DNA from 2 places in the Streptomyces sp. NPDC015127 genome. Region 1 is predicted to be linked to the other one. Evidence: riboswitches for the same ligand, from Rfam matches in the RefSeq annotation. Region 1 holds a riboswitch; the other holds the start of a gene.
What was found. A riboswitch is a leader RNA that binds a small molecule or an ion and turns the genes downstream of it on or off. The one in region 1 is predicted to bind cyclic di-AMP.
Positions count from the first base shown of each region.

Region 2: it holds a riboswitch for cyclic di-AMP, as region 1 does, so the genes downstream of both, ACF08N_RS20730 (M23 family metallopeptidase) here and ACF08N_RS04400 (transglycosylase SLT domain-containing protein) in region 1, are expected to answer to the same signal.

Region 1 covers NZ_JBIBVE010000002.1:250,393-255,285, forward strand. Annotated here, with positions in the region: gene ACF08N_RS04385 (helix-turn-helix domain-containing protein) at 1-297, shown strand, start outside; gene ACF08N_RS04390 (Fpg/Nei family DNA glycosylase) at 526-1,305, shown strand; gene ACF08N_RS04395 (zinc-dependent alcohol dehydrogenase) at 1,560-2,741, opposite strand; cyclic di-AMP (ydaO/yuaA leader) riboswitch at 3,202-3,357, shown strand; gene ACF08N_RS04400 (transglycosylase SLT domain-containing protein) at 3,363-4,136, shown strand; gene ACF08N_RS04405 (metallophosphoesterase family protein) at 4,265-4,756, shown strand; gene ACF08N_RS04410 (hypothetical protein) at 4,802-4,893, shown strand, end outside.
Region 2 covers NZ_JBIBVE010000010.1:112,530-117,422, forward strand. Annotated here, with positions in the region: gene ACF08N_RS20720 (M16 family metallopeptidase) at 1-392, shown strand, start outside; gene ACF08N_RS20725 (M16 family metallopeptidase) at 389-1,777, shown strand; cyclic di-AMP (ydaO/yuaA leader) riboswitch at 2,021-2,179, shown strand; gene ACF08N_RS20730 (M23 family metallopeptidase) at 2,193-2,972, shown strand; gene ACF08N_RS20735 (GntR family transcriptional regulator) at 3,293-3,970, shown strand; gene ACF08N_RS20740 (HPr family phosphocarrier protein) at 4,172-4,453, opposite strand; gene ACF08N_RS20745 (GNAT family N-acetyltransferase) at 4,619-4,893, shown strand, end outside.

The DNA.
Region 1 (4,893 bases):
GGGGAGGTGGCGTTCCGCACCTCCCCGGAGGCGCTGCCCGGGCAGGCGGCGGGCCAGGAGATCGCTTTCGAGGTGGATCACATCGACGAGGCGTTCAGCCGCGGCTGGAGCGTCCTGATCGTCGGCGCGGCACGGTCGGTCACGGACCAGGACGCCGTGCGGGAGCTGGAACGGCAGGCGTACAGCGCGCCGTGGGCAGGTGGCGAGCGGGACCTGTGGATCGTCCTCGCCCCGGACCGGATCACCGGCCGCCGCATCCTCGTGCGCGGTGCGCAGGCACCGTGGGACATTCGCTGACGCGGACCGGCCCTCGGGTCAGCAGCCCCAGCACGACCGTCTGCACCGGCCCCTGGGTGGCGAGCAGTCCGGCCGGTCGTCGCGGCCCAGGTCCCCGAGGACGAGCGCACGGCCCTCTCCTCCGGGGCAGTTCCGGTACGCGGCCACCCGCGCGGGCGTCGTTCACCCGCGGACGTATCGCTGGTGCGCCGCGGGGTACCCGGGGGACGGCCGACGAGGGAGAAGGACATGCCCGAGCTGCCGGATGTCGAGGGGTTCCGGGAGGTACTGCGCTCCTGCGGCACGGGCCGCCGGATCAGCAGGGTCGACGTGCGCGACCCGGGCGTGCTGCGCGGGGTGACCGTGCGGCGGCTGCGGAAGGAACTCGAGGGGCGGCGTCTGGAGGAGCCCTGGAGGCACGGCAAGTGGCTCGTCGCCCCCACCGACGGGCCCCGCGTCGTCTGGCACTTCGGCATGACCGGGCTGCTGCTGTGCGCCGCGCCCGGCGACCCCGTGGCGGACCACGACCGCCTCGTGCTCACTCTCGACGACGACCGCAGGCTGCACTACCGCGACCAGCGCAAGCTCCAGGGCGTCCACCTGGCCGGCAGCGACGAGGCCGTCGAGCATGTACTCGGTGATCTGGGCCCCGACGCGCTCGGCCTGCCGAGGGACACCTTCCTGGAACGCGTCGCCGGGCGGCGGGGCGCCGTCAAGAACGTGCTGATGGACCAGTCGGTGCTCGCCGGCCTGGGCAACCTGCTCACCGACGAGATCCTCTGGCGCGCCCGGGTGGCGCCCGGGCGGCCCGCGCGTGACCTCGACGAGGCCGAACTGCGCCGGATCCATGCGGCGATGGGCCGGGTCCTGCGCTCGGCCGTGCCGACCGCGCGCGTACCGCCCCGGCGGACCTGGCTCACCGGGCGCCGGGACGACCGGGACCCGGTGTGCCCGCGCTGCCGCGGACCGCTGCGCGCGGACCGCACGGGCGGACGCCGCTCGATGTGGTGCCCCACCTGCCAAACCTGACCGGGCGCCGCGAGTACCTGCGGCTTGGGGGCGCCGCACCGCTGGTGGGCTACGGCGCAGCGCGCTGCGGGCAGCGAGGGGGCTGAAGCTTCAGCGCGCGCCGGCAACAGCGACGGTGCTGCGGCTCCCGCGCGCCGCGGACAGCCGGGCGCTACGGGTTCAGCGCGCCGCGGACGGCGAGGGCGCTCCGGCTCCGCCGCGCCGCGGACGGCCGGGGCGCGCCGCGGCCGCAGCGCGCTGCGCACCTCCGGGCGCTACGGCTTCAGCAGCGTCTTGACCATGCCATCACCCTTGGCCTGGAAGGTCGCGTACGCCTCGGGTCCCTTCTCCAGCGGCATGGTGTGCGTGGCGAAGCCCTCGACGCCGAGCGGATCGGCGTCCGTCAGCAGCGGAAGGATGTCGTCCACCCACCGCCGGACGTTGGCCTGCCCCATGCGGAGCTGGATCTGCTTGTCGAACAGGGTGAGCATCGGCACGGGATCCGCCATGCCGCCGTAGACCCCGGCCAGCGAGATCGTGCCGCCGCGCCGTACCGCGTCGATGGCCGTGTAGAACGCCTCCAGCCGGTCCACGCCGACATGCTCCATGACGCGCCGGGCCACGCGCCCTGGCAGCAGGCCGGTCGCCCACTGTCCCGCCTTGGCGACCGGGGCGCCGTGGGCCTCCATGCCCACGGCGTCGATCACCGCGTCCGAGCCGCGGCCGTTCGTCAGGTCGCGGACCGCGTCGGCGACCTCGTCGTGCTCGCGCAGGTCGAGGACCGTCACTCCCCGCGCCTGCGCCCGGACCAGGCGCGCGGGGACGAGGTCGACGCCGATGACGAGTCCGGCGCCCCGGTGCAGTGCGACGCGGCACGCCATGTCGCCGATCGGCCCGAGGCCCAGGACGGTCAGCGAGCCGCCGGGCGGGACGTCTGCGTACTCCACGGCCTGCCAGGCCGTCGGCAGCACGTCCGAGAGGTAGACGAAGCGCTCGTCGGGCGGTCCCTCGGGCACCTTGACCGGCAGCGTGTCGCCGAAGGGCACCCGCAGGTACTCGGCCTGTCCGCCGGGCACCTGTCCGTACAGCTTCGTGTAGCCGAACAGCGACGCTCCGGTGCCCCGGTCCCGTACCTGGGTCGTCTCGCACTGCGAGTGGAGTCCCTGGTCGCACATGAAGCACTCGCCGCACGAGACGTTGAACGGGACGACGACGCGGTCGCCGGCCGAGAGAGCGGTCACCTCCGGTCCGGTCTCCTCGACGATGCCCATGGGCTCGTGGCCGAGGATGTCGCCGGGATCGAGATAGGGGCCCAGTACCTCGTACAGGTGCAGATCAGAACCGCAGATGCCGGTGGACGTCACCCGGACGATCACATCCTTCGGCTCGGTGATGCGGGGATCGGGGACGGTCTCGATCCGGACGTCTCGCCGGCCCTGCCATGTCAGTGCGCGCATCGTGTCCTCCCGCGTGATGTCGGTGGCGGCGGGCGACCGCGTACGGGCGGAGAGCCGCGCCCCCGGCCACCGCGGACGAGTACCCGAAGCGGACGATGCCATTACATAAAGAATAAAACGGACTATTAGCACCCGATGAGTTGTGAGCTTTTCCTCTCCGGGGCCGCCCTCCTCCATTCCTTAATGTCCGTTTACGTGCGACTCGGGCGACTCGTCTTTCTTGTTCTCGGTTCCGTGACATCGGTCACGCGGTGGAACCACGACAGCGGCGAGCGCGTCCGCACCCTCCTTGTGCGGAGGGAAAGTTGAGTTCCCGACAGAAGGCGAGGAAGGTCGTTCCTGCCCCTTTTCCCCGGTTCCGCATTGCGGTTGTGAATTCAGGGCTTGTTCCGTCGGGCCGCTCTCGCTTACGGTCACCGCAATCCGGATGGACCGCCGAATCCTGCCGCCGTCCGGAATCCGACCACACGCACTCACGTTCGGCAGGAGCGGGGGACCCAGGTAAGCCGCCGATCCGGAAATCCGGAACGGCTCGGGGTGAAGTCGCACCGACCATGCGACCGGGCATCTCCAGCCCGAACCCGACAGCTCACCTCGCAGGCGACGGAGAGGAAATGCGTCATGCCTGCAAAGGGTAAGCACCGCCGTCCCAAGTCCAGCCGACTCACCCGCGGCTTCGTCGCCGCGGGCACGGGCGGCGCCGCGCTCGCCCTGCCGGTGATCGGCGCGACCACCGCCTCCGCCGCGCAGCCCGCGATCGCGAAGGCCGCCGTCACGGCGCCCGCCCCGGCGAAGAAGGCCCCCGCCACGTACACCGTCGTAGCGGGTGACTCCCTGGCCAAGATCGCCGAGGAGCAGTCCGTCAGCGGCGGCTGGAAGAAGCTCTACAACGACAACCGCCGGAACATCGGCGCCGACCCGTCGCTGATCCGCCCCGGCCTGAAGCTGACCATCGGCGCCAAGGCCAAGCCCGCGGACCGCACCGCGGACACCGGCCGCGCCGACCGCTCCGAGGCCCGCACCGCCCCGGCGAAGAAGACCCCGGCCGCGAAGCCCGCCAAGGCCAAGGCGTATTCCAACGATCTCGACGGCTGGATCAAGGAATCGCTCGACGTCATGGCCAAGCACGGAATTCCCGGCACCTACGAGGGAATCCACCGCAACATCATGCGCGAGTCCTCCGGAAATCCGCTGGCGATCAACAACTGGGACATCAACGCGGTCAACGGCACGCCGTCCAAGGGCCTTCTCCAGGTGATCGACCCCACCTTCCGGGCCTACCACGTGCCCGGCACGCCCTTCGACAGCTACGACCCGGTCGCGAACATCACCGCCGCGTGCAACTACGCCGCCGCCAGGTACGGCTCGATCGACAATGTGAACGGTCCGTACTGACCGTAGCCCCGAATTCGCGGCTTCGATTGCAGATGGAATCGCGCCGGGCGCCCATTCTGACGTCACGTCAGTGCGGCGCCCGGCGCGGCCGTGTGCCCGCCGGGCGCCGCAGCGGGAAGGTGGCAGGCATGCGACTGCTGCTGATCTCCGACACCCATGTGCCCCTCCGTGCCCGCCGCCTGCCCGATGAGGTGATGGCCCGTGTCGAGGAGGCCGACGTGGTGATCCACGCCGGCGACTGGGTCGACACCGCGACCCTCGACCTCCTCCAGGAACGCTCCGCCCGCCTCCTCGCCGTGTACGGCAACAACGACGGCCCCGAACTGCGCGCCCGGCTCCCGGAGGTGGCCCGGGCGGAGCTCGGCGGCCTCCGGTTCGGAGTCGTGCACGAGACCGGCCCGTCCCGCGGGCGCGAGCAGCGGTGCGCCGACCGCTTCCCCGACCTCGCCGTGCTGGTCTTCGGCCACAGCCACATCCCCTGGGACACCACGGCCCCCGGCGGCCTGCGGCTCCTCAACCCCGGCTCCCCGACCGACCGCAGGCGCCAGCCGCATCACACGTACATGACCGCGCAGGTGGCGGACGGCCTGCTGACCGAGGTCCGGCTGCACCGCCTGTGACCGGACCGAGTAGTTTTGCGGTCAACCGATCACAGGAGCCGCCCCGTGTCCGCCAGGTCCCGCCTGCTGTACGTCACCGACCTTGCCTACCAGGCCAAGGGCCGGCGGTACTGCGACGAGGACATCCACCTGTCCTC
Region 2 (4,893 bases), on a different contig from region 1:
GTGTCGAGGTCCCGCAGATCGAGGCCGCGGTCGACGAGGAGCTCGCGCGGTTCGCCGCCGAGGGACCGACGCCCGAGGAGATGGAGCGCGCCCAGGCCCAACTGGAGCGCGAGTGGCTCGACCGGCTCGGCACCGTGGCCGGCCGCGCGGACGAACTGTGCCGTTACGCCGTGCTGTTCGGCGACCCGCAGCTGGCGCTGACCGCCGTGCAGCGCGTCCTCGACGTCACCGCAGAGGAGGTGAAGGCGGTCGCCGAGGCGAGGCTGCACCCGCGGAACAGGGCCGTGCTGGTCTACGAGCCCGTCTCCGCCGACGACACCGAGGAGGGCGGCGAGAGCGGCGAGTCCGCGGCCGCCGGAGAGAACGACGAGCACAAGGGGGCGGACCAGTGAGCGACGCTGCCGTGACCATGGACTTCCACCCGCAGCCCACCGCCGGCACCGCCCGGCCCTGGGCCTTCCCCGCCCCCGAGCGCGGCACCCTGGACAACGGGCTGACGGTGCTGCGCTGCGACCGCCCCGGCCAGAAGGTCGTCGCCGTGGAGATCCTCCTCGGCGCCCCCCTGGAGGCGGAGCCCGAGGGACTCGACGGCGTCGCCACGATCATGGCCCGCGCCCTGTCGGAGGGCACCGACAAGCACAGCGCCGAGGAATTCGCCGCCGAGCTGGAGCGCTGCGGCGCCACGCTCGACTCGCTCGCCGACCACCCCGGTGTCCGTGTCTCCCTGGAGGTCCCCGCCTCCCGGCTGCCCAAGGCGCTCGGCCTGCTCGCCGACGCGCTGCGCGCCCCCGCCTTCGCGGCGGGCGAGGTCGACCGGCTGGTGCGCAACCGCCTGGACGAGATCCCGCACGAGATGGCCAACCCGGCCCGCCGTGCGGCCAAGCAGCTCTCCAAGGAGCTGTTCCCCTCCCCCCTGCGCGTGTCCCGGCCGCGTCAGGGCACCGAGGAGACGGTGGCGAGGATCGACTCCGCGGCCGTACGGGCCTTCTACGAGGAGCACGTCCGGCCCGCCACGTCGACCGTCGTGGTCGTGGGCGACCTGTCCGGGATCGACGTGGACGCCGTCCTCGCCGACACCCTCGGGGCCTGGACGGGCGACAAGGCGGCCACCCGGCCCGTGCCGGCGATCACCGCCGACGACACCGGCCGGGTGTTCATCGTCGACCGCCCGGGCGCCGTGCAGACGCAGCTGCTCATCGGCCGCACCGGCCCCGACCGCCACGACAGTGTCTGGCCCGCCCAGGTGCTCGGCACGTACTGCCTCGGCGGCACGCTGACCTCCCGGCTCGACCGCGTCCTGCGGGAGGAGAAGGGCTACACGTACGGCGTACGTGCCTTCGGCCAGGTGCTGTTGTCCGCCCCGGACGGCTCGGGGGCCTCGATGCTGGCCATCAGCGGCTCCGTGGACACGCCCAACACCGGCCCCGCGCTGGAGGACCTGTGGAAGGTGCTGCGAACGCTGGCGGCGGAGGGACTCACCGACGCCGAGCGTGACGTGGCCGTGCAGAACCTGGTCGGCGTGGCACCGCTGAAGTACGAGACGGCAGCGTCGGTGGCGGCCACGCTCGCGGACCAGGTCGAGCAGCACCTCCCGGACGACTACCAGGCGCAGTTGTACGCCCGCCTGGCCGCGACGGGCACCGTGGAGGCGACCGCGGCGGTGGTCAGCGCGTTCCCCGTGGACCGTCTGGTCACGGTGCTGGTCGGCGACGCGGCGCAGATCGAGGCTCCGGTCAGGGCACTGGGCATCGGTGAAGTGACTGTCGTCACGGGCTGATCGAATGCCGCGTATCGGGTGAACCCGGCGCGGAACGAGTGCGATGCGCGCAAGATGCGCTCAAACGGAACCCCGGCTTCAAGCTGTTTGCCGGGGTTCCGTGCTATGTCCGGTTTGTTGGAGAGGTTGCCCGTCTGCCCTGTGGCATGCGCTACAAAACAGGCTGTCCGTTTGGTGATCGGCAGATGAAATGCCTAGCGTCGGTCCGGCTGTCCGCCTGGATCACGTCGCACCCGCGGCATCGGACAGTCATCGCCGAGTCCCCTTCAGGCGCGAGCCCGGGGAGCCGGGGACCCAGTCCCCTGGGGTGAATCGGACGCCTTCGCCCGCGCGGAGGGGCCCGTAGGAGACCTTCCTGCTCCGAACCCGTCAGCTAACCCGGTAGGCGAGAAGGAAGGAAAGGACCAGCCTCTTCATGGCGTTCACCCGTGCCACCGGGAAGCACCGTGCCCCGAGCCGCCTGACGCGCAGGAGCCGGAACATCGCCGGCGTCGCGACTCTGGCCACCACCGGCGTCGTCGGAAGCCTCGCCTCCCCGGCGTTCGCCGCCGAGGCCGCGCCTTCGGTCGAGGACACCGGCCTGACGCAGATCGTCTCCATGGGGTCCATCGCCGACGAGATAGCCGACCAGGCCGCAGCCCAGAGGCAGGAGGCAGCCGAGGCCGCCGCCAAGGCCCGGGCGAAGGCGAAGGCCGAGGCCGAGGCGAAGCGCAAGGCCGAGGCACGCGCCAAGGAGGCCCGCGAGGCCAAGGAGCGCGCCGCCCGCGAGGCCGAGCGCCGCCGTCTGAATACCTTCCGGCTGCCCATCGCCGGCTCCTACGTGACCACCGGTTACCAGGCCGGCGGGTCCCTGTGGTCCTCCGGCAGCCACTCCGGCGTCGACTTCCGCGCCGCGTCCGGCACGTCGGTCGTGGCCGTGGGCGCCGGTACCGTCGTCGAGGCCGGCTGGGGCGGCGCGTACGGCAACAACATCGTGCTCCGCATGAACGACGGCACGTACACCCAGTACGGCCACCTGTCGTCGATCAGCGTGTCGGTCGGCCAGCGGGTCATGCCCGGCCAGCAGATCGGCCTCTCCGGCTCGACCGGCAACTCGACCGGCCCCCACCTCCACTTCGAGGCCCGGACCTCGCCGGAGTACGGCTCCGACATGAACCCGGTCGCGTATCTGCGCGCCCGCGGCGTCAGCGTCTGACGCGAGCCGTCTGACCCGAGCCGACCCGAGCCGCTCGCGAAGACCCCCGGTGTGCCACCGGGGGTCTTCGCCTTTCCCGGGACCCCTCCCGGCGCCCCTGACCGCCTCGCCGCTCTCTCGGATCCACGGGCATTGCGCATCCGGTGGCCCGGCCGCACCCAGGTCTCCGGCAGGTCCTCGCCGATCGCATGACGCATTTTTCGGCCAAAAGATATCCATGGATTCCGGTCGGCCATCGGAAAATGCCGTGGACTGGAATAGAGTCACCGGACACGAGTCAATCGGCTGCGTTTCGCGCGGATCAAGGCGGAGGTTCGGACATGCGCATTCCCGCGCACTCTGTATGCACGGCGATCCGCGACGACATCGTCTCCGGCGTATTCGAGCGCGGCAGCCGGCTCACCGAGGAGAACCTCGCACGCCGCTACGGGGTCTCCCGCGTCCCCGTGCGCGAGGCCCTGCGGACCCTGGAGTCGGAGGGCTTCGTCGTCACCCGGCGCCACGCCGGCGCGCATGTCGCCGAGCCGACCGAGCAGGAGGCGGCCGACCTGCTCGAGATCCGGATGCTGCTGGAGCCGCTCGGCGCCGCACGTGCCGCCCAGCGGCGCACCGATGCCCATCTGAAGGTGCTGCGCGGCCTGGTGAGGCTCGGTCAGGAGCGGGCGCGCCGCGGTCAGGGCGAGGATCTGCGGTCCCTGGGCGCCTGGTTCCACGAGACGCTCGCGCAGGCCTCCGGCAGCCCGGGGCTGACCGCCCTGCTGACCCAGCTGCGGCACAAGATCGCCTGGATGTACGCCGTCGAACAGCCGGCCGTGCCCGCCGAGTCCTGGGCCGAGCACGGCGCGATCGTGGACGCGGTGGCGCGCGGCGACGTGGAACGCGCGCGGGCGCTGACGGCCCTCCATGTGGAAAGGGCGGCGGCCGTGCACCGGCTGCGGCGTCCGGAGCGGGTGAGGACTTCGCAACATTCCGTAAACATCGCGAGCGTCCGCAATTAACAATCGAGCCGTATATAAGAAGAGTTTATTCGAAGGCCCTGTTTCCGGAGGCCCTTTCTCGGCCCTGCCCGAATTCATTTCTCCCGGGTGGCGTGGGCACGGAAAAGCCGCGGGTTCCTTGAATGCGGAACGCCGCGGCTCTGCCGTGGTTCTCGGGTGAGCCGGCCGGACGGGCCGGGTTGCCGACACCCGTCCGGACGGTCAGACCGTCTCGGGCAGCTCGTCCAGGCCCTCGGCCACGAGCTTGGCCAGGCGGTCGAGCGCGACGTCGGCGCCATCCGCGTCGGAAGCGAGAACGATCTCCTCGCCGCCCTGCGCGCCGAGGCCGAGCACGGCCAGCATCGAGGCGGCGTTGACGGGGTTGCCGTCGGCCTTCGCGATCGTCACCGGAACGCCGGCGGCCGTCGCGGCACGAACGAAGATGGAAGCGGGGCGGGCGTGAAGGCCCTCGGCCCAGCCGACATTGACGCGACGCTCAGCCATGGTGTTGCCCTTCAAGTCTCAACGGGTTGTCTAGACCAGTCTCTCATGCGTTCCGGAGTGCCTCCGTCGGCGTCCGGATGGTGGTCACCGCCGCCGTGGAGCCCTCTCAGCGTGCCCGTCCACAACCACCCACGCGACCCGTGACCGCGCCGTACGCTGGGGCCCATGCAGACCTCGTCGGAGCACGCCTACCCCGATCACTGGGAAGCAGACGTGGTGCTGCGGGACGGCGGCACCGCACGCATCAGGCCCATCACCACCGAGGACGCCGACCGGCTCGTCAGCTTCTACGAGCAGGTCTCCGACGAGTCGAAGTACTACCGCTTCTTCGCGCCCTACCCCCGCCTGTCCGACAAGGACGTGCACCGGTTCACCCACCACGACTACGTGGACCGCGTGGGACTCGCGATGACGGTCGGCGGCGAGTTCGTCGCGACCGT